2 regions of the Enterococcus sp. DIV1304_2 genome follow, and region 2 is predicted to be linked to the other one. Evidence: predicted binding sites of a transcription regulator. Region 2 holds the regulator's gene; the other holds the start of a gene.
The links. The regulator LexA, encoded in region 2, represses DNA repair genes until DNA is damaged. The targets are predictions, from matches to a motif close to CNAACANNTGTTNG.

Region 1: the regulator LexA is predicted to act here: its motif matches at 3,028-3,041, upstream of IGJ14_RS14835 (Y-family DNA polymerase).

The regions. Positions count from the first base shown of each region.
Region 1 covers NZ_CP187854.1:1,425-7,553, forward strand. Annotated here, with positions in the region: gene IGJ14_RS14820 (hypothetical protein) at 85-906, opposite strand; gene IGJ14_RS14825 (hypothetical protein) at 1,153-1,335, opposite strand; gene IGJ14_RS14830 (hypothetical protein) at 1,332-1,679, opposite strand; gene IGJ14_RS14835 (Y-family DNA polymerase) at 1,672-2,997, opposite strand; gene IGJ14_RS14840 (DUF6075 family protein) at 3,259-3,567, opposite strand; gene IGJ14_RS14845 (hypothetical protein) at 3,672-3,992, opposite strand; gene IGJ14_RS14850 (hypothetical protein) at 3,989-4,453, opposite strand; gene IGJ14_RS14855 (hypothetical protein) at 4,672-6,129, opposite strand, start outside.
Region 2 covers NZ_CP187851.1:1,283,567-1,310,336, forward strand. Annotated here, with positions in the region: gene IGJ14_RS06095 (DUF871 domain-containing protein) at 1-111, shown strand, start outside; gene IGJ14_RS06100 (alpha/beta hydrolase) at 269-1,201, shown strand; gene obgE (GTPase ObgE) at 1,453-2,766, shown strand; gene IGJ14_RS06110 (hypothetical protein) at 3,031-3,618, shown strand; gene rnz (ribonuclease Z) at 3,770-4,711, shown strand; gene IGJ14_RS06120 (SDR family NAD(P)-dependent oxidoreductase) at 4,708-5,496, shown strand; gene IGJ14_RS06125 (LapA family protein) at 5,506-5,940, shown strand; gene recJ (single-stranded-DNA-specific exonuclease RecJ) at 6,175-8,472, shown strand; gene IGJ14_RS06135 (adenine phosphoribosyltransferase) at 8,487-8,999, shown strand; gene IGJ14_RS06140 (hypothetical protein) at 9,205-9,423, opposite strand; gene lexA (transcriptional repressor LexA) at 9,601-10,224, opposite strand; gene IGJ14_RS06150 (DUF896 family protein) at 10,376-10,627, shown strand; gene tkt (transketolase) at 10,726-12,720, shown strand; gene IGJ14_RS06160 (glucosaminidase domain-containing protein) at 12,979-13,848, shown strand; gene cysK (cysteine synthase A) at 13,982-14,908, shown strand; gene IGJ14_RS06170 (Fur family transcriptional regulator) at 15,091-15,516, shown strand; gene IGJ14_RS06175 (NADH oxidase) at 15,889-17,241, shown strand; gene IGJ14_RS06180 (DUF5960 family protein) at 17,503-17,793, shown strand; gene IGJ14_RS06185 (DnaD domain-containing protein) at 18,031-18,735, shown strand; gene nth (endonuclease III) at 18,737-19,402, shown strand; gene IGJ14_RS06195 (hypothetical protein) at 19,877-20,452, shown strand; gene tnpA (IS200/IS605 family transposase) at 20,672-21,076, shown strand; gene tnpB (IS200/IS605 family element RNA-guided endonuclease TnpB) at 21,093-22,235, shown strand; gene IGJ14_RS06210 (helix-turn-helix domain-containing protein) at 22,877-24,373, shown strand; gene IGJ14_RS06215 (lytic polysaccharide monooxygenase) at 24,634-25,986, shown strand; gene IGJ14_RS06220 (HTH domain-containing protein) at 26,311-26,770, shown strand, end outside.

The DNA of each region.
Region 1 (6,129 bases), on a different replicon from region 2:
ATGCTATTGTCTACTTCTTTTATTCACTTGGACTAATCCCTAATCTCGGCATCAAAAAAATAGGCTTAACCCCGTCTCGCTTTTCTATTCTTTCTTCATCCATACTAATGATTCGTCTTCTATAAAATATTCGCTAAATTCTTGTTCACTAATGACTATGAACGTACCTGGAAAGAGCTTTAAAAGGACTTGTCCGTACTCTAACGCAATCATGCCACGCGCTGTTTCAAAAGCTACTTTCCCATTTTTTGAGAATTTCTTTGTTTTTTTAATTTCCGTATTCCCGCAAAAAGTGACCAAACAACTGTATTGTCCTTTATTATACTTCAAATATTCAAACGGTTTTTCATTAAAACAATTCCCTGTCGCTTTTATTCTCGTTTGCTGTTTTTCTGCTACTAACCAACTTTTCTTAGTCGAATGCTCTTGCAAGCGTGCTTCTACTGAAATAATCGAGCCATCTTCCTGTTCTAAATAAATAGAAGAATAATACTCCTTAGAGATAGGAACTGCCTTACTTAATTCTGAAATCTGTCTCCCTAATAATCGACAACCAGTTTCCTGGGCGAAGGTATAAACCAAATGTTCTGAACCATCTTTGAACAAGAGAGAATAGACTTGATACACTTTTTTTGGCTTCGCCTTTTCCTTTTTGGGAACTGCGGCCAACTGTTGAATAACCGGTTGTTTGACTTCGTGTGTTTTTTCATACTGCATCAATTGTTTTACAGTAGGCTGTAGCTTATCTTGGATTTCTCGAAACTGCTCACAGTATAGACAATATCGATCCTTACCAATCGGATGAAACAAATCCGGATCGGACTTATGTTTCTTTTTGATTTCTTGCAATTTCTCCTCATAAAAATATTTCAGTGTCAGCATTTGTTTGTACTCTGATCGATTCAATTCTTTTACTCCTTTTGTTTATGATCTACATATAATAAATTTTTTCTTCAAAAAGCTTTCTATTTATTCTATCACACATTAATTCCTTTTATTTTCAGTAGAAAAGGGATCACTGAAACAACTAAACAGAAAATAGCATTAAGTTTTGGAAAGGGTGATTTAGAAGCTATTCTACTTTCCTTACCGCTATTTTCTGTACAGATGTTTCAGTGACCCCTAAAAAGCCTTTTTGCTCCCAGTACTTCTCTAACTCTTTTCATACGGTGCAATATAATAGTAGAAACTATGATACCCTGCGCTAGCTTCCACATAAAAGGTAAAGCATTCAACGCCAACCTCGTTAATCAATTGTTGCCCATATCCCCAAATTTCCTCTAGTAATTCTTCATAGCAAATATAGCGCCATTCGTACTGCTGAATGATATTCATAGCTGACTCCATTTATCTAACTCCTGGATTTCAATGTGGCGAATTTCATCGTAATGGACCTTATGCTCTCCAATAAAAATGCCTAGTTCATCATACCCATGAATTTCTCCCTTAATATCATCCGGATAGTAGCCTTCAGTGTCACGTTCTTCCTTTTGGATACAGACAACTTTTCTTTTAAGGACAGCAGCGTTCAATACTTCCGTAATCTCTTCAGTCGTCATCTGTTCCTTGGCTAAGTTTTGATTGGCTCGTTGCTCGACGTCGGCATCGATCTTTTCTGTGTGATCCGAAAGATAGAAACCTGCCCACTTTAGACGACCTCGATCGTTGTATTCAATCATTATTTAGTCCTCCATTTCCGCCTGGATGCCCACCGACTAACGTACTTCTGGTAATACTACGTGCGCCTTCTAACTTAGAAGAAGCATGGACAATTGCCGTAAACCCATACTTCTGTCGAATCTTGTCTATAATCTTATCTAGTTTTTCTTCATTAATCCGTTGTTGTGGATCACTAAACAAATCTAGCTGAAGCGAATCCGTATAAACGAGCTTACTGTAAGTAATTCCAACGTGCCTTACTTCTTGTCCTTCATAATATTTGTTGAATAGATAAAGGCAATAGTACTGAAGCTCTTTCGTATTATCAGTGAGTGGGATTTTCATTTGGTGCGAAAACCCTGACTTTGTTTCCAGGATCGACGTCCCTATATACAGTCGAACACAACCAGTCTTGCACTTATGCTGTCGAATACGTGCAGCCACTTGTTCCGCCATTTCCTTCACCACGATCTCGACCTCTTCTTTCCTCGTATAATCCTTTGGTAGAACCTGAGAATTACCATACGATTTCTCTTGGGTTGGTTCTGGCGGTTCTGCAATATCTGTTCGATCAATGCCATTCGCATGAAAATAGAGCTGTAGTCCAATCACGCCTAGTTGCCTCTTGAGCGCGTATGGGTCCCAATTAGCTAAATCTTTAATACTCAGAATCCCCATGTGGTTCAATCTTTTTTTCATGCGTGAGCCAATCCCCCAAAAGTCCGTCATTTCTTTGATCGTCCAAATCTTTTCTGGCACATTTTGATACGTCCATTCCGCCAGAAATCCCTTATTATGCTTGGCTTCATTATCTAGGGCAAGTTTAGCCAAAAGTGGATTATCACCGACACCGACGGTTGCGATCAAACCAGTTTGACGGTAAACGTGTAACTGTATCTGTCTTGCGAGCTTTTTTCGTCTCTCACTTCTTGTACCAGGTGTCGTAAATAAGTTCAGCGATTTTGTTACTTTAAGAATTGATTCGTCGATCGAATAAATCAATAAGTCTTCATCTGCGACGTATTGCCTAAAAATACTATTTACTTCCATATTTTTTTTAATATATAAGTTCATCCTTGGTGGTACAATGTGTAATTCTTTTGGTAATGGATAAGGTAGATCACGTGGTCTACTGACGTTCGTGATTCCATACTTACTTTTGGCCGTTGGTGAAGCTGCCAAAGTAAGCCCTGACCCTGTATTATCTGCTCGACTCATCACAACTAAAGGCGTTGTTAATGGATCTAAATTTCTTTCGACACATTCAACGCTCGCATAAAAACTTTTTATATCGATCAAAAAGTAATCATTTACTGGTTCATTTGAGTAATCAAGCATAACGTTCTCCCCCATTTCAATTCGATTATACAAACATACGTTCGTGTTTGTAAAGGGGAACAATCTAAAATAGCAAAAAAGTCAGACTAATTGTCTGACTAATAGGCATTCTAATTATTTGATTTTATCTCAGAGAACTAGTAAGCCACTTGTATGTCAACAAGATTATAAAATGTCTTAGAATCTTCATATGGACACAATAAATTGAGATTTAAACGTTTCTTTTATCTTTCAGTCTTTAACGTTTCAACTTTTTTAGTATTAATACTTTAATCTTATATCAATTGCATTTTTAGCTAATTCATAACTGTATTGATCTAAACCAGAAAAAATATCCAATGATGAAATGAAGTATTTATCACCATTATCAAACTCGAAAAAGTCCCGATTTGTAAATAGGTTATAGGATAATCCAAGCAACCTTTGCTCTCCATCTGAAAATGACCCAGTAAACCAAGTATCAGAATTTATTGATTTATCTCTGAATTCAATTAAACTATGTCGATTACTAAATAGCTTCTCGTCACCTGCAAGTATGAAAGTTAAGCTTCTCCAATATGGATCATTTATATCTTTAAAACCTAACTACATTGTCATATTTGTAAAATTTGATAGGTGTTGTTCGCTTAAAAATAGCTCTTTCATTATATTTCCTCCTATTAATTTATCTTTGATTACTCGAATTCGACTTTAGCTTTTTTGAACTCAAAGTATTTTACAGATACCCAATCTTCGTTATCGGTTTTTTCAAAAGTTTTGTGGATCATATTCTCTTTTTCTTTTAATTCATTTATTTTTTTTATGATTTCATCTACTTCAATTTCTGTAAATAAACCTAACTCATCTTTTCTTTGAGTAAATTGTAGATTATCCTCTGAAGCATCTTCAGATAAAAAACCAATTAGTTCTTTTGAAAAATTATTCAAGCCAATGATTGTCCATTCCTTATTTCGCTTACTTTCCAAAGAAATAAGATCTCTATCTCTGTTAATCATCCCTTACAAAAATACATATATCCATTGATTGTATCTATCAAAATTTCGTCATCTTTATGGCCTTTTAATTGTAATAATTTTTCTTGATCATCATTTTCTTCGCATTCTTCTCTTAATTCTTTGACAGTGTAAACATAAGCTTCGCCTTTTTTATATTCTTGAGATAATTCACGAACATCCGTTTTAAACAAATCAAACATTTCATCCATAGATGTACTCATTGTTTCCGAATAATTTTCTAAATAATCCTCGATTTTTTCTTTTTTTGTAGTCATTTGATATTCCTCCCAAAATTTATTTAGTTCTAAAGCTTTTTCTAAAGACATATTCATTATATCTGCGGAGCCACTTCGATATTTCGCCAGAGTTACTCTACTAACCCCTGTAATTTTTTCAATTTTATAAGAAGATATATCTGACTCAATCAGTTCTTTGATTTTATTTATATCTATACTATTCATGCTGATATACACTTCCCTTTGCTACTCTATATTTAAATTATATCGCATATCTAAATATACGTAAACCTAAATATACTAAAATTTTGAAATTCTCATCAAATTGCAACTTTAGAGTGTACCCTAAACATACAAAAAACTAACTTTTATATTAAAAACTTAGTTTTATAATCAACTATATAATAATTTTTCTATAAATTTAACATACTAACTGTTAACATTTAGGAGGGTAAAATATCCTCTAACGAATAAACTTCAGTTGTTAGCCCTTCCCTATTATCAAGTAAAAATTTAAAATGAAACTCTTCATTTATTTTGACAATGTAAAAGAGTAAAACCATTATTGAATATAAATAATCTTTTTTGTACTCACTTTCATCTTCAGCAATGAAATCATGTTCATATTTATTTCTTAATCCTAGTGAATTATCATATTGACTATCATTAAGGAGATAATTTAGATAGTTCATTTCAGGAATTGAAAACAATGTTGATTCACTTCTGAGTATTTTACGATCTAATAATTCATTAATTTTATCTTGATATCTTCTCTTATCATCTTCTATTAGTAATATTTTAGGATAGTTGTAATAATTTATTACACCATATATCCAAATTTGTTTATAAATACCTAACTCAATTAATTGATCTTTATTAAAATATAGAGTGTCCTTATTTGTTGATACTAAATTATTTTTTAACAAAATGTCTATTATTTTCTGCTGATACTCTAAAAATCCACTATACTTAACCTTATGTTTGCAAACTAAATTAACAAAATTATCCTCCTCAATTAATTCATTGTAAAACCCCATAACATGTTGATCTGTAAATAAGTATATAAGCAATTGATCAAGCTCATCTGAATTGGAATAAATGTATTTATTTGATAAATAACTACCTAATTCTCTAAAAGATGGGGTATTAGAAAAATTAAATAATTTGGGGTCAATATACCCATCATCTAAAAAAAATTTCCATTGTTTTCTTATAGATTCTTCAATAATAAAATTATTTCTTGTACGAACTTTTAAACTTGAATCTCTTGTTATATCTAATTTAAACCATTTCAGGTTAAAATTATCATTCGAATATTCATAAAAAAAATATTCTATTACATCCTCAAATAGAATATTATGTTCTTCCATCAAAACTTTTCCAAACATATCCAATTCACTTAATATAACTACTTGTTTTAAATCAAATACTTCATTCTCTTCATAGTATCTTTTAGATTTGATAGACAAAAGAAAATCGAATAAACCTTTCTCAATATTGTTAAAACATAATAGATTTAAAATCCCGTTGTTATTAAAAAAACCTGTTAAATACTTAATTTCATTCAAAATAGTTTCAAAGTCTCCATATTTTCTCAAGAAATCAGTATCTACAAATCCTTTACTATTTGTACTTTTTTTAAACTCGTCTAGGTCAGTATAAATCTTTACTTTAGTATTACAAATTTTAGTTCGCTCATCAGACATGAATTTCTCAGTCAAATGATCAACTTGATCTATTATTTTCTTATACAAATTTTTATCAACAATTAAGTGTTTCTCAAGCCCTTTTATTTTTTTGCTCATAAAAATCAAAAAATTATAATCTGGTTCAATAATTTTGTTATCAAACTCTACTAGATTTTCAACATATGAAGTTGCTAACTGATAAAATTCATCTTT
Region 2 (26,770 bases):
ATGAAGAATGATGGACGTGTGAACGTCGTCGGACGTATCTCAGACGATGAGTTATTCTTACTTGATTTCTTGAAACCATGGTCAAACTTCAAGTTGATCGAAAGCAAATAATTGTGTAATTATAAATATTGAAAAGCCCCGTAAAGCGATCAGAGCTTTACGGGGCTTTTCAATGACGATTATTATTTATTCTAGATTGCATCACACGTCCTCTTTGTTTATACTAATTTTAGATAGTATATCAATGTAAAAGCAAGGAAGGTATAAGATGAAACTTTGGATCAAAATTTTAATCGGCGTGACATTACTCGTGACAGTCGTATTAGTCTTTGCGGGTAATTATTTTTATAACTATGCCGTTGTTCCTTCAGAAAAAGACTTTTTAGAAGGCGATACTCCTGGCACAACAAAAACAAATGAAGAATCGAGTGCACAATCTTGGTTTGCGAACCCTGACAATCGTAAAGAGTGGCAACAGACATCTACGGATGGGTTGAAGCTATCAGCCATTTATCTACCAGCAACAGACAGTCATAAGACGGCGATTGTGGCTCATGGATATATGGGCAATGCAGAAACGATGGCAAATTACGCAAAGATGTTCCATGATCTTGGCTATAACGTATTAGTACCTGATGCGCGTGGACACGGAAAAAGTGAAGGGGATTATATCGGCTTTGGCTGGCACGAACGGAAAGATTATGTGAAATGGATCGATCAAGTGCTTGAAACAAACGGTCAATCGGAAGAAATCGTTCTATACGGTATTAGTATGGGGGCAGCGACGGTGATGATGACTAGCGGAGAATCACTGCCTACAAATGTTAAAGCGATCATCGAAGATTGCGGTTATTCCTCTGTTAACGAAGAATTGGCTTATCAGCTCAATGAATTATTTAGCTTACCACCGTTCCCACTGATCCAAGTAACCAGTTTGATGACAAAAATCAGAGCCGGCTATTTCTTTGGGGAAGCTGATGCGATCAAACAATTAGAAAAAAACCAATTACCGATGCTGTTTATCCATGGGGATGCGGATACCTTTGTTCCTTATGAAATGTTGGACAAAGTCTACCAAGCGACGAACGGACCAAAAGAAAAATATATCGTCCCAGGAGCAGAGCATGCCAAAGCATATTCGATCGATCCTGAGAATTATCAAAAGACTGTAAGTAGTTTCCTAGAAAAATATGTAAAATAACTGTTGTGACCAAAGTGTTTCTTAAAGAACTTTAAGAACTTTCTTGAAACTTTTGGTCACAACGTTTTATTTTGTCTCCATTCGTTCTTGCAGTAAAATAAAGAAAGAGTCAGGTATTTCCGTGAAACTTTCAGTTTAATGATGGACAAACGGGCCATTCACCGATAAAATAGACAGGACTTGTGTTTATTGTGGAAATTCAGGTAGTCAGTATAGTTAGAATAGATAAAAGGAAATAGGAGGACGATAATATGTCCATGTTTTTAGATCAAGTAACAATCGACGTGAAGGCTGGTAAAGGCGGAGACGGGATGGTTGCGTTTCGTAGAGAAAAATATGTACCTGATGGAGGACCGGCTGGTGGTGATGGCGGTCAAGGAGGCGATGTGATCTTAGTCGTTGATGAAGGCTTACGCACGTTGATGGACTTCCGTTTCAACCGTCACTTTAAGGCTCAGCCCGGTGAAAATGGCATGAGTAAAGGGATGCATGGACGTGGTTCTGATGATACGTATGTCAAAGTCCCTCAAGGAACAACTGTACGTGATGCAGAAACAGGGGCACTCTTAGGAGATTTGATCGAAGATGGTCAGACATTGGTAGTAGCAAAAGGTGGCCGCGGCGGTCGCGGAAATATCCGTTTTGCTTCTCCAAGAAACCCTGCCCCGGAAATTGCTGAAAACGGCGAACCCGGCCAAGAACGTAAAATCGAATTAGAATTAAAAGTACTAGCAGACGTAGGTCTCGTAGGTTTTCCTTCGGTTGGGAAATCGACCTTGCTTTCTGTGATCTCTTCGGCAAGACCAAAAATCGGTGCGTATCATTTTACTACCCTTGTGCCAAATCTAGGAATGGTCACTACAAGTGACGGACGTAGTTTTGCAGCGGCGGATCTTCCAGGACTGATCGAAGGAGCTTCACAAGGCGTCGGATTAGGCACACAATTTTTGCGTCATATCGAGCGTACTCGTGTCATTTTGCATGTCATTGATATGAGTGGAATGGAAGGGCGCGATCCTTATGAAGATTACTTGGCGATCAACCATGAGTTGTCTTCTCATAACCTGCGCTTGTTAGAGCGTCCACAGATCATTGTAGCAAATAAAATGGATATGCCAGATGCAGAAGAAAATCTAGTGAAATTCAAAGAACAATTAAATAAAAACAAAGAAGATGAATTTGCCGATGACCTGCCGGTATTCCCAATCTCCGGTGTGACTCGTAAAGGACTGGATGCGTTACTGAATGCGACAGCTGATCTATTAGAAGTAACACCAGAATTCCCATTATACGAGGAAGAGATCGAAGAAGAAACTGTGCACTATGGTTTCAATCCAGAAGGTCCTGAATTTACGATCGATCGTGAACCAGATGCGACATGGGTATTGTCAGGTGAGAAGATCGAGAAGTTATTCCAAATGACTAACTTTGACCACGATGAAACGGTGATGCGTTTTGCTCGCCAATTACGTGGGATGGGTGTCGATGAAGCCTTGCGTGCTAGAGGTGCAAAAGATGGTGACTTGGTCCGCATTGGTGAGTTTGAGTTTGAATTTGTCGAATAATTTTTTGGTACACCACATATCTAGGTGACTAGGTAGTCGTTCAGCTCCAAGTAGTAAGGCGAAATTTGAGAAAATAATCGTTCATTTTTTCAAGTTTTGGCTTACTCTCTTAGGAGTAGTTTTTTTAAAACGTTTATCAGATTTTAGGAGTTGACGAATGTCATACTCCTTTTTTTGTATACTGCGTTATTTTTTAAAGGTTTTCCCTTTTATTTTTGTTTATTCCAAGGTACACTAAAAGAAAATGAGAAAGAGGCGATCTCCATGAGCAAACGAGTGATCATATTGAATTTTGAGTTAGAAAGTCAAGCTTACCAAGCATTTTCCGAAATCAAGAAGCTTCACATGACGAGAGCGATCAAAGGCGAACAAATGGCGGTCATCAGCCATCAATCTAATGGCGCCCATCAATTCAAAATTGAAGACTTTTTAGATTTTACTGGCAATAATAAATCCTCTAAAGGTGGTCTGATCGGGATGCTAGTTGGCGTTTTAGGTGGCCCATTAGGGATCTTACTAGGATGGTTTGCAGGCGGAATGATCGGTGCCAGCCAAGATGCGAAGGAAATCAAAGATGCACAAACGGTGTTTGATTTTGTCGGTAATAAGATCGGTGAAGGCGCAACCGGTCTGATCTTGATCGCAGAAGAAGAGGACAACCGACCATTGAATCAACTTGTGATGATGGAATTAGGTGGAGAAATCACTCGATTGGATTATGAAGAAGTAGAACAAGACGTTCATGATGCAACTGAGGTAGAAAAACATGCAAAAGAAACAGCGCAGAAAAATTGGGATGAAAAGCACAAAAAGCCAACCGATAGCTCAGAGGATACTACGCCTTCTGAATAACGATAAAAAGAATGGATGTAAGAATAGTGGTACTTATTCACTCTTTTCATTTATAGGGACAGTCTTCTAAAAATAATCCTGCGAATTTCAGTTGATTGTCGGCTGATTTTACCCTAGAATTAATAAGAATGAATAGAAAGTTAGGTAAATTATGGAACTAGAATTTTTAGGTACAGGCGCAGGGGTTCCTGCTAAACATCGAAATGTCTCAAGTATCGCATTGAAACTTTTGGACGAGCGAAATGAGATTTGGTTGTTTGATTGTGGGGAAGGCACGCAAATGCAGATTCTACGAACAAATATCCGTCCAAGAAAAATAGAAAAAATATTTATCACTCATCTCCATGGGGATCATATTTTTGGTTTGCCAGGTTTAATCAGTAGTCGCTCTTTTCAGGGGGGCGAAACACCATTAGAAATCTATGGCCCTAAAGGAACGGAAGCATTTGTACGCAATGCGCTGACGATTTCTCAAACAAAATTAGGCTACCCCCTTGTTTTTATTGATTTATCAGAAGATCAAGCTATTTTTGAAGACGCACACTTTTCTGTGTATGCAAAAAAATTAAGCCATGGCATCGAAAGCTACGGATATCGGATCGTTGAGCATGATCACAAAGGCGAATTACAAGTGGATAAGCTTAAAGAACTGAATATTCCAGCTGGTCCCATCTATGGAAAACTAAAAAAAGGGGAGACGGTCCAATTAGACAATGGCCAGCTCATCAATGGACGTGATTTTGTCGGTCCAGATAAAAAAGGCCGAATCGTGACCATTTTAGGAGATACTCGAAAAACGACCAATTCTGTTATATTAGCAAAAAACGCAGATGTCTTGGTGCATGAAAGTACGTTTAATAAAAACGAGGCGAGAATGGCCCATAATTATTTCCATTCAACGACTCATCAAGCCGCAGAAGTGGCAAAAGAAGCAAATGTCCAAAGATTATTACTGACCCATATCAGTGCGAGATATCTAGGAAAAGCAACACAAGAACTTGAACAAGAAGCACAAGAAATCTTTCCAAATACAAAAGTCATGAAAGATTTTGAGGTTGTGGATGTTCCGTTTCAAGAGGAGGAAAAAAGTTGAATTTAGAAAATAAAGTCGTTTTAGTCACTGGTGGCTCTGGTGGTTTAGGTGCACAAATCTGTTATGAAGCAGCAAAACAAGGAGCAATCGTTGTCACATGTGCAAGAAGAATCCAACAAATCGGCGAAGTGAAGGCGGTTTGTCAAGAACTAAGTGGAAAACCAGCATACGCGTTTCAACTAGATGTTAGTAATCCTGACAGCGTAGATGAATTGTACGACAAGGTGATGACTGAGGTCGGTCGTGTTGATATCTTAGTCAATAATGCTGGATTTGGTATCTTTGAGGATTTCTTATCCTTTGACTTAGGAAAAGCCTACGATATGTTCGAAGTCAATGTCTTGGGGATGATGGTATTGACACAAAAATTTGCGATCGATATGGCAGAAAGACGCCAAGGACATATCATCAATGTGGCATCCATGGCAGGAAAAATGGCGACAGCTAAATCTACGATCTATTCCGCTACAAAATTTGCTGTTTTGGGCTTTTCAAATGCGTTACGTTTAGAGTTGAAGCCACTAGGAGTCGCGGTCACTACGGTAAATCCCGGACCAATCGAAACGGAATTTTTTGATAAGGCTGATCCAAGTGGTAGCTATTTGGAAAAAGTCGGTCACTTAGTTTTGGATTCAACTAAATTGGCGCAAACGATCGTGCGAGCGATGAAACATCCGAAACGTGAGATCAATCAACCGGTATTGTTAGAAATCGCGTCTAAATTTTATGCACTTTTCCCAACCATTGGGGATTATTTTGCAGGTGGAATTTTTAATAAAAAGTAGGTGAAGTAAATGAAAAAGCAAGGTAGTGTGATCGTTGGTTTTTTACTTGTACTTGTCATTGTCGTGTTCGCTGTATTGAACAATCAAAATGTTCCTGTAAGCTTTGGCTTTGCTTCTTTTAATGCGCCATTGATTCTAGTGATCATTGGTTCAGCATTGATTGGTGCATTGATTGTATTTTTAACAGCCTTTACGACACTATGGCAACAAAAGAAACAATTAAAACAATTAACAAAAGAATTAGCAGAGAACCAAGCAGATATCCAAAAGAAAATCGAAGAGGCGACAGAAGAACAACAAAGACAATTTCGAAATGAACGTGCGGAACTTGAAGCGGCCTATCAAGCAGAATTACAAGCAAAGCAAATACAGATCGAACAAATGCAAACACCTTCTGAATCACCTTCTCAAACACCAAAGCAAAGCGTCAATTACTTTGATTGATCATGGATAGCTGATGTTTTTTTGAAAGTAAATAGAATAAAGTGGTAGAAATCACTGTATCAAAAATCAAATAGAGGATTTATTACTCAATTTCTAAAAGGCAACCAAAGTAGGCAAACGAATCTGTTTTGTCTACTTTGGTTTATTTAAGTTAGTGATGTCAGAATCTAATCTTCTGAAATTCTTTTTTTTAGAGAAGACGTTTGCTATAATGACTAAGTTAGGGGTGAGTATGTGAGACGAGCAAATTTTGATTGGAAGGTCAATGAAACAACACCTTCTGAATCTTTTATCCAAATAATCAAACAACAAGGATTGTCTCCTCTGATCGGGCAATTGCTATGGCAAAGAGGATACCGAGAGGAAGAAAGTATCCATCGGTTTTTACATCCAAAAGAGCAAAAGTTGCATGATCCATATTTGATGTTTGATATGGACAAGGCAATCAGCCGTATCCAAGAAGCCGTGATCAATGGTGAACAAATCTTAGTTTACGGAGATTATGATGCAGATGGCATCACCAGTGCGACCGTCATGAAAGAAACGTTAGAATTGCTTGGTGCCCAAGTGGAAGTCTTTTTACCTAATCGATTTGAACATGGGTATGGACCTAATCTAACCGTTTATCAAGAGAAAATAGCCGCAGGTACCCAACTGATCGTGACTGTCGATAATGGGGTAGCTGGGCATGAAGCAATTGCTTATGCACAACAGCAGGGAGTAGATGTGATCGTGACAGATCATCATGAGTTGCCTAGTGAATTACCGACGGCTTATGCAATCATCCATCCCCGCCATCCACAAGGCAATTATCCTTTTGGAGAATTAGCAGGTGTCGGTGTCGCATTTAAAGTAGCGACCGCTTTGTTGGAAGAACCACCAGCAGAATTTTTAGATTTAGTCGCAATTGGCACAATCGCTGACCTTGTCTCTATGACTGATGAGAATCGGACGCTAGTGGCGTTAGGCTTAGAGGCAATTCGTCATACCGAGCGAGTAGGCTTACAGGCACTGTTTGCGAAAAGTAGTGTACGTGCGAATGAAGCGGATGAAACGATGATCGGTTTTTCGATTGCCCCGCGCTTGAATGCCATCGGTCGGATGGGAGACCCTAATCCAGCGGTTGAATTACTAGCCACATTCGACGAAAGTCAAGCTCAGACATTAGCCGAGCAGTTACAAACGGTCAATGAAGAACGTAAAGCAATCGTTGAGCAAATCACCTCAGAAGCATTAGCGATGATCAATGAAGAGAACCAGATCCATTTATTAGCACATCCAGGTTGGCATGAAGGGGTACTAGGGATCGTCGCAGGAAAAATCATGAATCAAACAGGCAAACCAACAATCGTGCTTGGCATCAAAGACCAGTCCGTTGCAAAAGGATCAGGTCGAAGTATCGAAGCGTTGAATCTTTTCGATATGCTGAATGAGATGCGTGAATTGTTTACATTTTTTGGTGGCCATCACGCAGCAGTCGGTTTAACGATGCCAGCGGAAAATATCCCCCAATTACAAGAACGGATGAATGCCTATATAGAAGAAAAGAAAATCGACTTGTCCAAGGGTCCTGCGTTGACGATCGATGAGGTCGTCTCGCCAAAAGATGTGACGGTCGAACAAATCGCTACATTGAAATCACTGGCACCATTCGGAACAGATAATCCTGTACCTAACTTTTTATTCAAACAGGTTGCTGTCCAAAATGTAAAACGAATCGGTTCGAACCAACAGCACTTGAAGCTTTCTTTAGTGGATGAAGATAGTCAATTAGATGCTGTCGCGTTTGGTTTTGGCCCACAAGAAAACGAATTTGTAGATGATTCACTTGATATTGTAGGACAGTTATCGATCAATGAGTGGAATGGACGCAAAAAACCACAGCTGATGGTTTCCGACTTTGCAGTAGAAGGATTGCAAGTGTTTGATTGGCGAGCAAAACGTTACCGAACGCTAGCAAATGAAATCGAACATCCGATTTATTTAGCTTTTGATGAAGCATCGATCAAAGAACTAAATAAGTCGATACAAAAACACATCATTCATTGGACAGATAAAGAAATGATTCAATCATGGATTCAGGAAAATGACCCAAACGCATTAGTCGTGATCGATTGTCCAACCGATTTGACCGACTTGAAAGAGATCTTATCATTTGGGTCCTTTAGCCGAGTTTACTTTTTAGGTATTTCTGTTGATGAAGCATACTTGAACGGTGTAGGAACAAGAGAACAATATGCTCGACTCTTCAAATTGATCCATGCGCAAGAACGGATCGATATCCGACATAAATTAGGTGCAATGGCCAACTATTTAAAAATTCCACAAAAATTATTAATTTTTATGATACAGGTGTTTTTTGAGTTGAAGTTTGTTACAATAAACAATGGTGTTTTGGAGAAAGTCGCAGATCCGGCGAGTCATCCATTGACTGCAAGTGACCGCTATCAGGAGCGATTGAAAAAAATCAAATCAGAGGAATTCTTACTATTAAGTGACATTCCCACAATAAAAAAATGGTTAACAACCTAGGAGGAAACAATAAAGTGGATTTAAAAAATTATATTGCCAGTATTCCTGACTATCCGTCCAAAGGAATTATATTTAGAGATATCTCGCCATTGATGGCTGATGGAGATGCTTATCGTGAAGCAACGAAGCAAATCGTTGATTATGCGAAAGAAAAACGTATCGATATGGTCGTTGGACCAGAAGCACGTGGATTTATCGTAGGGTGTCCAGTGGCTTACGAATTAGGCGTGGGCTTTGCTCCTGTTCGTAAAAAAGGAAAATTACCTCGTGAAACGATCGAAGTGACTTACGGACTTGAATACGGGACAGATACCTTGACGCTGCACAAAGATGCAATCCAACCAGGACAAAGAGTCTTGATCTGTGATGACTTATTAGCAACAGGTGGAACGATCAAAGCAACGATCGAATTGATCGAAGAGCTTGGCGGAGTTGTTGTGGGTTGTGCCTTTTTGATCGAGTTGATGGACTTGCATGGTCGTGACAAAATCGAAGGCTACGACATGATTACTTTGATGGAGTATTAATCAAATAAAATATTGAACAGAAAACCCCCTTCCACAAACGGATGAATCGTTTGCGGAAGGGGATTTTCGTTGGATGAGTAGCCTCAATTTATTGATAGAACAAATATGTGCAAGGAGTAGGTAGTCAGTTTGTCGTTAAAAAAAAGCAAACGAGCGATCATCGTTTGCTTGGACGGAATTTTCATAGAAGCGATCTTATTTACTTTTACGAGTGCCTGGAGCTGTAATAGGTTTCGTGATAGAAGGAGTCTTCATGGGATTGACGACGTTGTGATTGACGGTATTTTTTTTCATCCCACAACATAAACCACAATGTAAACAAAGGAACAAAAACCAACAGCGCTGTACGTAGACCAAAATTACCAATAATAATACCTAAAAACAAAACGATCAATACTAAACCAAAACGTCTCATTGATTTCATGATTTTCACCTCTTTATAGAATGCGAACAAAAGTTCGTATCATTATTATACGAACTTTTGTTCGTTTTGTAAAGAGGGAAGTTCAAAAAGAACAAAGATATCTACTAAAAGAGGAAAAGACGAGCTTGAGATCATGATCTCAAGCTCGTAAATAAATAACTGAATTTTCTTTTCTTATCAATAAATATGACTACGGTACAGACCAACGACACGACCTAAGATCGACACCTCATCTAAAATGATCGGTTCCAGTAAATCATTCTCGGGTTGCAAACGAAAATGATCTCTTTCTTTATAGAACCGTTTGCAAGTTGCTTCGTCTTCTGCAGTCATCGCAATCACGATATCACCATTTTGTGCAGTTTCTTGTTTACGGACAATGACATTATCGCCATCCAATATCCCAGCATTGATCATACTTTCTCCTCGGATCGTCAACATGAACAGACTGCCTTCTTCTGAGGAAAGGTTTGGTGGGACTGGAAAGAAGTCAGAAGCTTCCTCGACAGCTAGTATCGGCTCTCCGGCAGTAACAACGCCGAGAACAGGGATCGTCGTTGGGCGAATCCCAATTTTTGATAATCCTTGTTGCGTCAATTCGATTGCACGTGGTTTCGTAGGGTCTCTTTGAATAAAGCCTTTTTTCTCTAATCGGGCAAGATGACCATGGACTGTCGATGTGGAAGAAAGCTGAACAGCTTCTCCGATCTCACGGACAGTCGGTGGATAGCCTTTTTGGGTCACTTGTTCGTGAATATATCGTAAGACTTCGATTTGTCTTGTTTCAGTTTGTCGGGCCACAAGGTACACCTTCTTTCACTTGATAACTAAATAGTACCATAGAAAATACATGATTTCAAACAAATGTTCGCATTAAAGACTATTGATGTAGTTGTTTTTTTTTCGTTTTTTATATAAGATGTAGGAGAAGCAAAAGCGAGGAGGAATAGTTGTGTTATCGCCTGAAAAAATCGAACGTATCAATCAGTTAGCTAAAAAGAAAAAAGCAGAAGGATTGACACCAGCTGAAGTCAAAGAGCAAAAGGAATTACGAGAAGCATATCTGACAGCCTTTCGTTCTGGCATGAGACATCATATTGAAGGGATGAAAGTGGTTGATCCCGATGGAAATGATGTCACACCAGATAAATTGAAAGAAATCCAGAAGAAAAAAGGCCTCCACGACCGAAATAGCAAGTTTTAGTAAAAAAAACTAAAAGTCGTTGCTTTTTCAGAGGAGATACTATAAAATTAGAAGTAGAAATATAGGTAAAAAAAACCTAAATTACAGGAGGGGTTACATTGTTTGATAAAATTGATCAGCTTGGTGTGAATACGATCCGTACATTGAGTGTCGATGCAGTACAAAAAGCAAATTCAGGACATCCGGGGTTACCAATGGGTGCCGCGCCAATGGCTTATGCCCTTTGGACGAAACACTTGAAAGTGAATCCGAAAACTTCTAAAAACTGGGCAGACCGTGACCGTTTTGTCTTATCTGCGGGACATGGTTCAGCGATGTTGTACAGCTTGTTGCACTTAGCAGGGTACCAAGTGACGATTGATGACTTGAAACAATTCCGTCAATGGGAGTCAAAAACACCAGGACACCCTGAGGTCAACCATACGGACGGCGTCGAAGCAACGACTGGTCCGTTAGGACAAGGGATCGCAATGGCTGTGGGGATGGCAATGGCAGAAGCGCATCTAGCAGCAACCTACAACAAAGATCAATTCAACGTCGTTGATCATTATACCTATGCGTTATGTGGCGATGGCGACCTGATGGAAGGTGTGTCTCAAGAAGCAAGTTCGATGGCTGGTCATATGAAATTAGGAAAATTAATCGTTTTATACGATTCAAACGATATTTCTTTAGATGGACCAACCTCAAAAGCCTTCACTGAAAATGTTGGCGCACGCTATGAAGCTTACGGTTGGCAACATATCTTGGTCAAAGACGGCAATGATTTGGAAGCTATCTCAAAAGCAATTGAAGAAGCGAAAGCCGAAACCGACAAACCGACATTGATCGAAGTGAAAACGGTCATCGGATTTGGTGCACCAAACCAAGGAACTTCTGCGGTCCACGGCGCACCACTTGGCTTAGAAGGCATTCAAAAAGCCAAAGAGATCTATGGTTGGGAATACCCTGACTTTACCGTACCAGAAGAAGTGGCGGAACGTTTCCGTCAAACGATGGTTGAAGAAGGCGAAAAAGCTGAAAATGCTTGGCGTGAGCTGTTCGCAGCATACAAAGCAGCGTATCCAGAATTAGCGCAACAATTCGAAGATGCTTTTGCTGGGAAGTTACCAGAGAATTGGGATGCAGAACTTCCAACGTACGACGAAGGTGAAAGCCAAGCGAGTCGTGTCTCAAGTAAAGAAGTTATCCAAGAATTATCAAAAGCGATCCCAAGCTTCTGGGGTGGTTCTGCCGATCTATCTGGATCAAACAATACGATGGTGACAGCAGACAAAGATTTCACGCCTGAACACTATGAAGGCCGCAACATTTGGTTTGGTGTTCGTGAGTTTGCGATGGCATCAGCGATGAACGGGATCCAATTGCATGGTGGTACCCGGATCTATGGGGGAACATTCTTTGTCTTTGTCGATTACTTGCGTCCAGCTGTGCGTTTAGCAGCGATCCAAAACACGCCAGTTATTTTCGTCTTGACCCATGACTCTGTGGCAGTTGGAGAAGATGGCCCGACGCATGAGCCAGTGGAACAATTGGCTTCGGTTAGAAGTATGCCAGGTGTCCATGTCTTACGTCCGGCGGACGGGAACGAAACTCGTGCGGCGTGGAAAGTTGCGATGGAATCGACAGATACACCAACGATCTTAGTCTTGAGTCGTCAAAATCTACCAGTTCTTCCAACAACAAAAGAAGTGGCGGATGATATGGTTAAAAAAGGTGCCTACGTCTTGTCTCCAGCTAAAGGGGAACAACCAGAAGGAATCTTGATCGCGACAGGTTCAGAAGTGGATCTAGCGGTCAAAGCGCAAAAAGTATTGGCGGAACAAGGGAAAGATGTCTCAGTGGTTTCAATGCCAAGTTTTGATTTGTTTGAACAACAATCTGCAGAATATCAAGAAAGTGTCTTGCCAAAAGCAGTGACGAAGCGTGTTGCGATTGAAGCGGCTGCTTCATTTGGATGGGAACGTTATGTAGGAATCGAAGGTCAAACGATCACGATCGATCACTTTGGTGCTTCTGCTCCTGGAAACAAAATACTTGAAGAATTTGGTTTTACAGTAGATAATGTAGTCAACGTCTTCAATCAATTATAGACAAATACTGAAAGCAGTTCGATTGGAGTGCTTGGAGATTTTTTCCAAGCCTCCAATTTTCTATTTTTTTTAGGTACAAATTAGTAAAAAGGGATAATTGTCGTTACTTTTGTGTTACTTTTTGATTACGTGAAGATTACAAAAAGTAAATAATTGAAGATTCGTTTGAGTTTCAATAAAATAAAACGTATAATTTAAATGATTAAGTTTCGTTTAAGAGGAAGTTTTATTTACTGTTTCATTTGAGGAGGAATTTGAATGCAAGAGCTGAGAACCCGTAGCGCTCGACACCATAGGCCCAAAAGGAAAATGACCATCAATAAAAAAGCCATTGCACCTTTAGTGGGGACAAGCCTATTAGTTGGGCCAATGTTGGTCACAGCAACACCACAAACTGTACGTGCGGATGAGTTAGATGTCGCATCTTCTGCCGATCCGCAAGCATTTATCAATCAAATCGGATGGGCTGCTTCTGAAGTTGCAGCAAGCAATGACTTATATGCATCTGTCATGATTGCACAAGCATTACTTGAAAGTGCGTATGGTACATCTGGATTATCAAGTGCACCATATTACAACTTATTTGGAGTCAAAGGTAGCGCAGGTCAATCTGTGGTATATATGAATACGCAAGAATATTTGAATGGTCAATGGGTAACGATGAACGAACCTTTCCGTCGCTATTCATCTTATTGGGAATCATTCCAAGATCATGCGAATGTTTTACGTTCTACTAGTTTTTCGACAGGCGATTATCATTATTCAGGTGTATGGAAAAGTAATACAACCAGCTATTATGATGCAACAGCTTATTTAACTGGACGTTATGCAACAGATCCTAATTACGCATACAAATTAAATGAATTGATCAGCACATATAATCTGACTCGCTTTGATACACCATCAACTGGTTCAACAACAACTAGTACGACAAGTACCACAACGACAAGTACGACAACCTCTACAACGACTACGACAAGTAGTAACCAAACTTATACTGTCGTCTCTGGAGATACACTTTGGGATATTGCTCAAAAATTTGGTATGTCCGTCGATGATCTGATGGCAAAAAATGGCATGACGATGTCAAATTATTCATTATTGGTTGGACAAGAAATCAATGTCTAACTTTATATCAACTTAAAAATAGAGGCATATCATTGGATATGCCTCTATTTTTTGCTTCTCCAGTAAGAATCACTCGCAGAAGTACCTCTTTTGTATTATGATTAATAGAGAAGCAAATGAAGGGGGAAAAAACATGACACAGATTTATCAGTCGATCACAGAATTGATCGGTAAAACACCTATCGTTCGATTAAATAAGATGGTTCCAGAAGGAGCTGCGGATGTTTTTGTTAAATTGGAATTCTTCAATCCAGGTGGAAGCGTGAAAGACCGTATTGCCTTAAATATGATTGAAAAAGCAGAACATGATGGAATATTGAAACCGGGTGATACAATCATTGAACCAACTTCAGGGAACACTGGTATTGGTTTAGCGATGGTCGGTGTAGCCAAAGGATATCATGTGAAACTTGTCATGCCTGAAACGATGAGTATCGAGCGTCGCTTATTGATGAAGGGCTACGGAGCAGAACTAATTTTGACTCCAGGAACAGAAGGCATCAGTGGTTCAATCAAAGAAGCAAAACGTCTGGCTGAAGAAAATGGGTATTTCTTGCCTCTGCAATTTGAAAACCCAGCTAATCCATTAGTTCATGAAAAAACGACTGGTCCAGAAATCCAAGCGGCGTTTGGTGTGAATGGGTTGGATGCGTTTGTTGCAGGAATCGGTACTGGTGGAACGATCACCGGTGCGGGACACGAATTAAAACGGATCAATCCAGCGCTTAAGATCGTTGGGGTTGAACCAGCCGAATCTGCCGTTTTAGAAGGAAAAGAACCTGGTCCACACAAAATCCAAGGCATCGGAACAGGGTTTGTCCCGGATACGTTAGATACGAATGTATATGATCAAGTCTTATCAGTATCTAGTGAGCAAGCAATGATCACAGCTCGCCGTATGGGGCAAGAAGAAGGGATCTTAGTGGGTGTTTCAGGAGGAGCCGCAGTTGAAGCTGCACTTAATGTAGCTAAAGAACTAGGTGCTGGAAAAAAAGTTCTTGCGATTATTCCTGATAACGGAGAACGTTATTTGTCTACTCCATTGTATCAGGATATGTAAGTCTACGTGAAAATCTGAATAAAAAGTGTGAAATAATGGTGAAACATCCGTTATTTTACACTTTTTTTGCATAAAATAGGCAAAATTATAAAATTCTTTTCTTTTTCTTTCCATAATATGTAGATTTAAAAAAATAAAAATAGTATGATAATAAAAGAACAATAAGGTGGGGTTTTGTTTATATGGAAAATAAAAAAGTAGAAGCGGCGATCGAGCAGCTGAAAAAAGAAAATATTCGGATTACGCCGCAAAGATACGCAGTTTTAGAGTATCTGATTGAGCATCGTTCGCATCCAACTGCAGATGAAATCTACAAGGCGCTTGAGCATCGCTTTCCTAATATGAGTGTTGCTACAGTTTACAATAATTTACGATTGTTCACATCGATCGGCTTTGTTCAAGAAATGAAATATGGTGATGCATCAAGCCGATTTGATTTTAGTTCACAAAGACATTATCATGTGATTTGCCAAAATTGCGAGACGATCGTCGATTTTCATTATCCAGGTCTAGAAGATATTGAAATGGCGGCGGGGCGCTTAACTGATTTTGAAATCCATGATCATCGTTTAGAATTATATGGGCTATGTCCGAATTGCAAAAAATAAATCGTGCGAACATCTGAAACATCGATAAGGTCAAATGACTTTGTTGATGTTTTTTTGTCTTTCATTTGTGACGTGTAGAAAAACATGGGATACCTACTCCTGTGAAATTAAGAAGAAAACACACTAACAGTTTTAAAAAGGTGAAAATATTTATGCGATTTTTTATGCGATTTCGTATTCATTCACAATCACAGAGGTGTTAGTTTAAAACATCACAAAAAGAACGTTTATTTATCAGCGTTTTAAATCGAAAATGCGCAAAATATGATAAGTAAGCACTTGTGAATTCACAAGCATAAAACTGTTGGATACGTTTTAATTTTGCTATAGTAAAAATTGTCAAAGGACAAATCGTTTATCGGAGGGACACACATGAAAGTAGTAGTAATCGGCTGTACCCATGCAGGAACAGCAGCAGTAAAAAGCATCTTAAAAAACAACCCAGAAGCAGATGTTACAGTTTATGAACGTAACGACAATGTTTCATTTTTATCTTGTGGGATCGCATTGTATGTTGGAGGCGTCGTGAAAGACCCAGCAGGCTTGTTCTATTCAAACCCTGAAGAGTTAGCTTCGTTAGGTGCGAAAGTGAAAATGGAACATGATGTCACTGATGTTGACACAGAAAACAAACAAGTCACAGCGAAAGATTTAAAAACTGGCGAAACTGAAACAGTTTCTTATGACAAATTAGTAATGACTACTGGTTCATGGCCAATCATCCCGCCAATCAAAGGGATCGAATCTGAAAATATTCTTTTATGTAAAAACTATAACCAAGCAAACGAAATCATTGCTAAAGCAGAAGAAGCGAAGAAAGTAGTGATCGTTGGTGGTGGTTATATTGGGATCGAATTAGTCGAAGCGTTTGTCGAGTCTGGCAAAGAAGTGACATTGATCGATGGTTTAGATCGTATCTTGAATAAATATCTTGATAAACCATTTACGGATGTGTTAGAAAAAGAATTGGTCGATCGTGGCGTTACTTTAGCTTTAGGTGAAAACGTTTCTGAGTTCATTCCAGATGAGAATGGTAAAGTAAAACAAGTAACTACAGCTAGCCAAACATTTGATGCGGATATGGTTATTTTATGTGTTGGTTTCAGACCAAATACAAAATTAGTAGAAGGTAAAGTAGAAACATTGCCAAACGGCGCAATCAAAGTAAATGAGTACATGCAAACAAGCAATCCAGATATTTTTGCAGCGGGCGATTCAGCAGTTGTCAATTATAACCCAAGTGGTACGCAAAACTACATTCCTTTAGCAACAAATGCGGTCCGTCAAGGATTGTTAGTAGGAAACAATTTAACAGAGCAAAAAATGGCTTATCGTGGAACACAAGGAACTTCTGGTTTGTACTTATTCGGTTGGACGATCGGTTCAACAGGTGTAACAACAGAAAGTGCCCCAATGAATAACTTGGATGTCCAAGCAACACTATTTGAAGATAACTATCGTCCAGAATTCATGCCAACGACTGAAAAAGTCATGATGGAATTAGTATATGAAAAAGGAACAAATCGTATCGTAGGCGCACAATTCATGTCTAAATACGACATCACTCAATCTGCTAATACGATGTCATTAGCGGTTCAAAATAAAATGACTGTTGAAGACTTAGCTCTTTCTGACTTCTTCTTCCAACCTCATTTTGACCGTCCTTGGAACTACTTGAATCTTCTTGCACAAGCAGCTCTAGGAGAAATCGAGACAGCTCAATAATTGGTCAAAGCGTCATAGACAAGCCATCTGGAAGCAATATTGTTTCCAGATGGTTCTTTTTTTTTGGAACTCAACTGGCTATTTAAAGGTCAAAATTTTTTATTGACACTTTTTGTTTTATTTCTCACGAGACAGGAATGGTTTGTTGCAGACTTCACCAGTTGCAATTAGTTGTTTTCCTTTGTTTTTTTTGTCAAAATAATAGATATAATTAATTTCCAACAAAGCAGATGTAGTGAGTTGGACTAGAGGAGGATCATTATGGAAAAAGAATATTTTGTACAACAGGATAATTTTATTGAAGATTACAAAAAAGTGACAGGGAATGAAACGATCGATATCGATTCATTAGCAGAAGAAGTGATCAATCAATTAAATGAAACTCAAGCAGAAGAATTCGTTTTATCTGGAGATGAGACAACAGATGGGGAGGACCATCAATTCCCGTTTAGTCGACGGATCTATACCGATGAAAATGATGGAACATTGAATACAGAGTATACGTATGAAGGACAACCATACGAGCTACGAACGGATGACGAAGTACAATAATAAACGTTCTATCGAGCGTGAGCGTCATTTTCTAAGCTGCTTGTAGATTAGATATGAGACCTTTTCATAGAGGAGAGCATATACTAATACAAGCAGCCTTTTTTTCTAGCATACATATATTCCGAAAAGTGAAAACTAAATATAAAAACCACTAAAACATTTTAAAAAAATTCAAATAATCCTTTCTTGCTTCAATTCTTGTTTTTACGTATACTAATTTTAAAGAGAGGGATAATAATGTTGAATTTAGAAAACTATTTAAAAGCTGGTCAAACGATCGTTTCCAATCTTTTGCTTAAAAATTATCATCGTATCGGCTTACAAGCAGATGAATTTTTATTTATATTACAGTTGCATATGGCACAATCAGAAGGAGATTCATTCCCGGATCTGATGAATATTTCCCAGAATATGGGCGTCAAGCAAGAAAAAGTTTTTCAAATTTTGAATCGATTGGTCAGTGGTCATTTCATAGCGATCGAAACTACACTTATTGATGGACGTAAAGCGGATCGCTATGATTTGACACCAACGTATGTGCATTTAGAAAGATTATTAGAAAAAGACTCTCTAAAGCAAGAAGAAGAAGTCCAAGAAAAAACGACACGTTCAGTCTATCAATTATTTGAACAAGAGTTTGGACGGCCCTTATCCTCTATTGAATTCCAACGGATCGGACAGTGGTTGGAAGAGGACCATTATCATCCGGAGATTTTGAAACTAGCTTTACGGGAGGCTGTATTGAACCAAGCGTATAGTTTCAATTATATCGACCGTATCTTATTATCTTGGGAACGGAAAAATTTAAAAACCAAACAGCAAGTAGAAGAAGATCAAAAACGCAGAAAGCAGCAACTGCTTCAAAAAGAAATCGATCAGCCAGCACAACAAGAAGAGCTGCCAAAAGTATCATTAAAGAATTGGCTGGAAGAATGGGAGTAATATGTTAGGTAAACAACGTACAATGGAAGCTTTTGAGAAAATGTATGAGATGTTTCCAGAAGCGCATGGAGAATTACAACATAAGAATCCTTATGAATTATTGATTGCCGTCATTTTAAGCGCACAAGCAACAGACGTTTCGGTCAATAAGGCGACACCTGCTCTATTTCAGGCTTTTCCAACTCCTGAGGCGTTAGCTAAAGCCCCACTAGAAGAGATCATTCCTAAAATCAAAACAATTGGATTGTATCGGAATAAAGCGAAAAACATCAAAGCATGTGCGCAACAGCTGATTGATCATTTTGGAGGACAGGTCCCTCAGACAAGAGAAGAGTTGGTCTCATTACCTGGTGTGGGTAGAAAAACAGCAAATGTGGTGCTTGGGGATGCATTTGGGGTGCCAGCTATAGCAGTTGATACTCACGTAGAACGTGTGACGAAACGACTAAGGATCTGTAAATTGGACGCGTCAGTACAAGAAGTTGAACAAACATTGATGAAAAAGGTGCCGGAAAATTTATGGGTAAAAACGCATCATACATTGATTTTCTTTGGACGGTATCACTGTACTGCTAGAAGTCCCCGCTGTGAAGTATGTCCTTTACTGGATATGTGCCAGGATGGCAAAATGCGAATGAAAAATCCTGCAAACAAAAACTTAAAATAAGAAAGAAGAGGTCATGACAGAAGTGTTTAGCCTCGATCAATAAGGCACCATCCACGAAAATTGTTCGTCCAATTTTTTTGTGGATGGTGCCTTATTTCTGAATTAGTTACTTTTATTCCCGCCATTTATTCGATTTTCGAATATGTGAGCGGAGGAAAATCCCACCTTTTTTTGTAAAGAAACAAATATTGAGAAAGATGCATAAGAGAAAAAGAATAAATGATTGTTTATAACATTACAAGAAAATTTTCTGAATGATACAAACGAAAATTATTTAGACGAAATAAATAATAAAACATTATTAGAATAATAAAATAAATCAGTTATTTTATTATGATGTTTTTATAAAATATGCATGTTAGAATTAGGCAATTATAACACGTTTAATTTATTTATTTTGTTTTAAGTATGTTATATTTTTAGTTTTAAATAAAAGAGTTTTCTGTTAGAATTTAATTATAGAGGAGGAATTATATGATTAAAAAAACATTGCTTTTATCAACTTTAGTTTTAACAATGGCTGGATGCGCTACATCTGCCCAAGGAGAAGATACAACTAGTACAACAAATGAGACACAGAAGGAAACACCGGTCATTACTCTTTCGGATGTAGAAGAAGCACAACAAGAATGGGCAGAGAATATTATAGCGATTGGTGAAGCTAGCTTGGAAAGTGACGAAAAAGCCGAAGAAAAAGCGCTTGAGACACTGGAAAATCTATATGCTTACGATGACGGTCAAGTGCTCTTCAAACCAACGAAAGCTGCGGAAGTACCATTTCGCGGAACAAAAGATGAAGCACTATCTTATTTTGTTGGTGGGGACATCGCAGAAGATGGTGGATTTGCCTTAGAGCCTTGGACAGATATCCGCTTTGATAATCACGATACGATCTTGAACGGTGATACAGCGATTTCTTCAGGTGTATATTATTTTACTTCTGGGGAAACCAACGAAGAAGTCAAAGTTGAATACACATTTGGTTATATCATGGATGAGGATGGCGACTTAAAAATTCAGTTACATCACTCAAGTGTGCCATTCGGATAAGAAAAGATGTATGGCTAAATCAACAAAATGACTGACTATCCTGCTTGATCTTTTAACTTAATTCAGGCAGAAGTCGCCCATCCTCTATAGGTGGGTGATGAATGCCGTTCGGTATGAGGGTTACCGTTGGTAACTCGAAAACCGACATGTAATGCATATTGCCTTTTTATTTTGTACTATGTTATAATCAGTCTATATAATAAATGAGCTGATATAACAATGGAACTAGATACTAATAATCATTCAGTGTTTCTTCTCTATTATCATCTTGTACTGGTAACTAAATACCGTAGACAAGTGATTGATGATGAAATATCTGAATTTGCTAAAATAACTTTTGTACGAATTGCAGAGTCATATCACATCACTCTCGTTGAGTGGAATCATGATAAAGATCATGTTCATATTATGTTCAAAGCACAGCCAAAAACAGAGCTGACGAAGTTCATCAACGCTTATAAAAGCGCGAGTTCACGCTTGATAAAGCGTGACTATCCTAGAGTAAAACAATATCTTTGGAAAGAAATGTTTTGGTCTAAAAGTTTCTGCCTGTTGACAACTGGTGGCGCACCAATTGATGTCATCAAAAAGTATATTCAGAATCAAGGTAATAACCACAAATAGAGAGTAGGTGAGTCTTATGGAGCGACTAAAAGCATATAAATTCAGAATTTATCCAACAGAAGAGCAGGAAATGTTCTTTGCTAAGTCTTTTGGTTGTGTCCGTAAGGTCTACAATCTAATGCTTGATGACCGAATGAAAAATTATGAAGAAACTAAAAATGATTCTTCTATAAAAATGAATTTTCCAACACCAGCTCAATATAAGGAAGAATTTCCGTTTTTGAAGGAAGTAGATAGCCTGGCTCTAGCGAATGCACAACTTAATTTAGATAAGGCATATAAGAATTTTTTTAGAGATAAATCCGTTGGGTTTCCTCGATTCAAAAGTAAGAAGAATCCTGTACAAAGCTATACAACTAACAACCAAAAAGGAACAGTAGCTTTGATTGATAATAAATTCATCAAAGTTCCTAAGTTGAAGTCTTTAGTCAAGATTAAACTCCATAGACAACCTAAAGGAATTATCAAATCTGCCACAATCTCACGTCATCCAAGTGGTAATTACCATATTTCTTTGTTGTGTAAAGAAGAAATAGTTGAACTTCCTAAAAACGATTCTTCTATTGGAATTGATCTTGGTATAACTGATTTTGCCATTCTTTCTGACGGTCAAAAGATTGATAATAATAAGTTCACGTCAAAAATGGAAAAGAAACTAAAACGTGAACAACGTAAGTTGTCAAGACGTGCATTATTAGCTAAAAAGAAAGGTGTCAATCTCTTTGAAGCCAAAAACTATCAAAAACAAAAACGAAAAGTAGCGCGGCTACATGAAAAAGTAATGAATCAGCGCAACGACTTTCTAAACAAGTTAAGTACAGAGATTATCAAAAATCACGATACTATCTGTATTGAAGACTTAAATGCAAAAGGTATGTTACGCAATCATAAATTAGCTAAAAGTATTTCTGATGTATCGTGGTCTAGTTTTGTAACTAAACTACAATACAAAGCTGACTGGTATGGATGTGAAATCATCAAAGTAGATAAATGGTTCCCATCTAGTCAACTCTGTTCGGATTGTGGTCATCAAGATGGCAAGAAAACGCTCGAAATACGAGAATGGACTTGTCCGGTTTGTCATGCTCATCATGACCGTGATATAAACGCAAGCATCAATATTCTGATCGAAGGTCTCCGAATAAAACAATTAGCTTAGATAAAATCAAGAACCGTAGGAACTACGGGGATAGCTTGGCAAATAAGAGACACCGCTGTTAGTAAAGAAATACACTATCAAGTATGCTCTATTCCCAAGAAGCTCCCACTTCAAGCGTTAAGAACCGTCAGGTTTAGCTAAGTGGTGAGTAGTTCACCACTTCCACCATGTAAGATTGATACATAATGTAGGATAGTCAAACGAATCATCGAAATAAATTATCAGCACTAACTGAAATGATTTTAAGCAATATTTGTAAAGCAACTGGAGGATCAAACGAGGCAACTCGTTGGTTCTTCAGTTTTTTTGCTAGGTATCGCATGCAAATAAATCAATAAATTTCTCTTAAATTTATTGGAATAAAATAAATTCAAGAATATAATTATTGGAATTTTATGCAGAAATATTCTAATATTAAATTGTACTTGTTTTTTTATAATAGTTATTTTAGGTTATCGCTTAAAAGCGAACGAAGGTTTACACCGTTCTCATGTCAAATAATTACTATAAATCAACAAGTATCTTTTGTTTTCTGAATAGTAAGAATATTTTTGCTATTTAAAAATGACAGGGAAAGATTGAGGTGATGTTATACTATTTGAATTTTTACATTTCAACTATAGATTGAGGAGAAAACAAATATGCTGCCAGATAAATTAATATTATTATTCATTACAAAAACACAATTTTTACAAATGAAGGTATTAAAAGAAATGAAACATGGAGCAGTCTCAATAAAAAAGCTGGAAGATGAAATGGATCTAACAAAAAGACAAGCAAGGAAGATACTTCAAAATTTGATGAGAGAGTATGATGAAAGTGAATTCTCAAAAAAAACGCACACCTCTTTGATTCTAGATAAAGATGAATTGCGCTGTATGCCACAACTAACCGATACGGAATATCTCGAATTGATCAATATTTTTCAAGAAAGATATTTTGCAGAGTCAAATTTGTATCAGACATTGTTATATGTGTTGGAAAAAAGGAAATTCAGTGTTTCAGATATCGCAAAATATCTAATCTATAGTGAGTCACATGTATACAAACTTTTAGGAAAGTTGAAAGAATTGTTTCAATTACTAAAAATTGATATTCGATTGATGAAGGTCAATGAAACATTGATTGAGTTAACAGGGAGTGAATCTACTATACGTATGTTGCATTATCTGGGAATTGCAGTCATTTCAAAAGGAAACTATTGGTTGTTCAAAACGATTACACAAGAAGAAGTAATCAACTTACGCTTATCCATCAATTTTGATCATTACCAAAATTTATCTCCGCTAGGGAAAAAGCGTATCAACTATTTATTAGCGGTCAGTTTAATATCATTGAAAAACGGGTACCAAATCCAGGATCTACCCTCAGAACTCGTGGAGCTGGGAGAAACAGTCTATAAGGAGGAGATGGATGCGTGTTTAGAAAAGCTGACTGTCAAAAAGATGATAGATGGCACAAATGCACGAAATGAATGTATCCATTTCGCCTTTCTATCCAACTATTTTGCACAAGATTTAAATAAGAAAGAAGAAAAAGAAGAACTGGGAAGAAAGCTAAGGGAGCTAAAGAAGAATTCAATCGTCACCAAATGTAAAAAAATACTCACGTGCATGATTGATTACTTTCATATACCAGAAACGATTTTTTACCAACTACTCTATTATTTGACAAACAAATTAGTCACTATCCATCATTTGGAATTATATAAATTTATGCCTATATACCATGATGCACTACCAACAAATCGTTATGGCTCCTATATAGAGCGTTGTATTGATAAAAACTTAAAATCTTACCAAAATGAACCTTCTTACAATCACATCAAAAATAGTTTTGTGCAAGTCATGTTAGGAAGCTTGGCATCCAACAGTCTTAAATCTGAACATAAAGTTTATGTGGAATTTTTTAACCTTCCAGAATCTAAAAATATAGTCGAAAATATTATTACTCATTACTACAATAATAAACGAATAAAAATCGTAGAATCGTATGATCATGCTGATATCGTTATTTCGGATACCCATGGATACGAGGATAAAGACTTGTTTTATTTTAAACATATCTCAGATAAAGATTCATGGACAAGGCTGGGATCGTATTTTAATAAAGTTATCGTAAATACGTACAAATTTTGATAACGATTGACTAAATAACATAATAAGATACGATAAATCGAAGTTATTTTCCAAATCTGTTTATCATCTCTTGGTTTAAATGAACAAAAACTGAATAATAGTTTTGTTTTTCACAAGTTATAAATACTTATATATAAATATTTTAATGTTTTTTTATATGTACTTTTGTGATTTGTTGATCAATTTATGTCTGCTATTTTTAAATAAGTTATTATGTTATAAAAATAATGTAACAAAAAATATTGGAAGGAAGGTATGATATGAAAAAAAGATTATTGGGTAGTGTTGTATTGGTTTTAAGTCTAGGAGGAATAATTTTTGGTGCGACAAAAGATGTTTCTGCTCATGGGTATGTAAGAGAGCCAATTAGTCGAGGATACCAAGGGTCATTAGATGCCCGTACCAACTGGACTGCAGCATTTCAAAAGTATGGGGCAGTGATCAATGAGCCACAATCTTTAGAAGCATTGAAAGGCTTCCCAGCAGCAGGACCAGCGGATGGACGAATTGCTTCTGCAAATGGCGCGTTAGGTTTTCAGTTAGATCAACAGACATCCACGTTATGGACAAAGCAAGATATCAGTACTGGTCCTAATAATTTCACTTGGCATTTTACGGCAAATCACCGGACTGCGAAATATCATTACTACATCACGAAAAATGGTTGGGATCAAAACAAACCACTTGCGAGAGAAGATCTAGAGTTATTATCGGAATTCGATGGTGGCGGACAATCTTCTGCGAATATTAGCGCAACGCACACAGTCAATATTCCAGAAGACCGTATGGGGTATCACGTTATTTTAGCAATTTGGGATATTAGTGATACTGCGAATGCCTTTTATAATGTGATTGATGCGAATATCAAGAGTAATGGAGCAATACCAGTCGTACCAAATAAACCAACAAATGTCAGAGCAGTAAATACGACAAAACAGTCAGTCTCACTTTCGTGGGATGCACAAGCAGCTGCTGAAAAATACAATGTGTATCGTGATGGTCAACTGATTACTACAACTTCTGCGAACAACTATCAAGATAATCAACTAACAGCAAATACCACGTATAAGTACGAAATCGAAGCAGTATCGTTTACCGGACAAGTATCTGAAAAAAGTGATGCGCTTCAGGTAACAACGTTAGCAGATAACGAAGTAGAAGTGCCAACAAGACCAGGTAACTTACATTCAATGGGGGAAACAGTGAACTCAATCTCATTGATGTGGAATCCTTCGAGCCACTCTGCAGGAATCAAAACATATGAAATCTATAGAGATGGCCAATTAGTTGGTCAAACTGCAAATACAACTTATCTAGATACTGGATTGAATGCTGGGACTCAATATACCTATACGATCAAAGCAGTGAGTAATGATTCTATTCGATCAGAGGCCAGCAACCGCTTAGTGATTTCAACAAAAACAAATGAAATTGCACCACCTAGTGAACATCGTCAATTTGAGTTAGGAAGTTTAACCAATCCAGTGCTGTACACAAAAGATGAAATCATCTTCCATGAAGGGAAACTGTATACAACATTAGTGACTCATTATAATTTTGGGGATCCATCTTGGGCGCCAGATAGTGCAGCAAGTTTATTTAGAATTAAATAACTTTTAAAAGTCTTTTAGCCTTTTGGATTAATTTAGGATTCCAATAGAATAACTTTTTTGTAGAAAGCTTAAAAACTTAGAGGGCCATTTATTGTAGATAAATAAAAATAGTGGGATGTTGTTATTAATTGCGCCTTAAAGAGGCTATACAATTTGTATAGCCTCTTTTTTATTGTTATCTCTAAAAACTAAAATCTATAAAAAAACTTTAAAAAAACTTCGTCTTCTAAAGAAATTTTTTTCTCTAAGTCGGGAAATACAATACCTCGAAATAAAAAAACATATTGTTTATAGTGAAGTTGTTATGTGAAAGGGGGAAGGTAAGTGGAAGAGATTCTTGAACGATTAATATCGAATGATTACAAAAAACGTGCCGTATTTATCTTGAATACTTTAGAGAGAAGAAAAAATGTGACCGTTCAATATCTTGCAAAAAGTCTCAAAGTAACTAGAAGAACGATTACCAATGATTTAAAAACGATTCAAGATGAATTTTCCGACACAATTGAAATATTGACTTCCTATAAAGGGGTCAGCATGTTTATATTGAACCATTTTAAGTTATTCGAGAAGAAAAAATCTTATTACATGAATGAAGACTTAGTAAAAGTGACAACAAGTATCCTTACAGGTGAACTGAAGCAGGTGATCGATTGGAGCTGGGAACTACACTACTGTGAGAAAACAGTGATCCAAAAAATGCGAAAGCTAAAGAAAATCTGCCATCAATATGGTTTGAATTTAAAACTTTCACCGGTTGAATTTATAGGGAAGGAGATCAGAA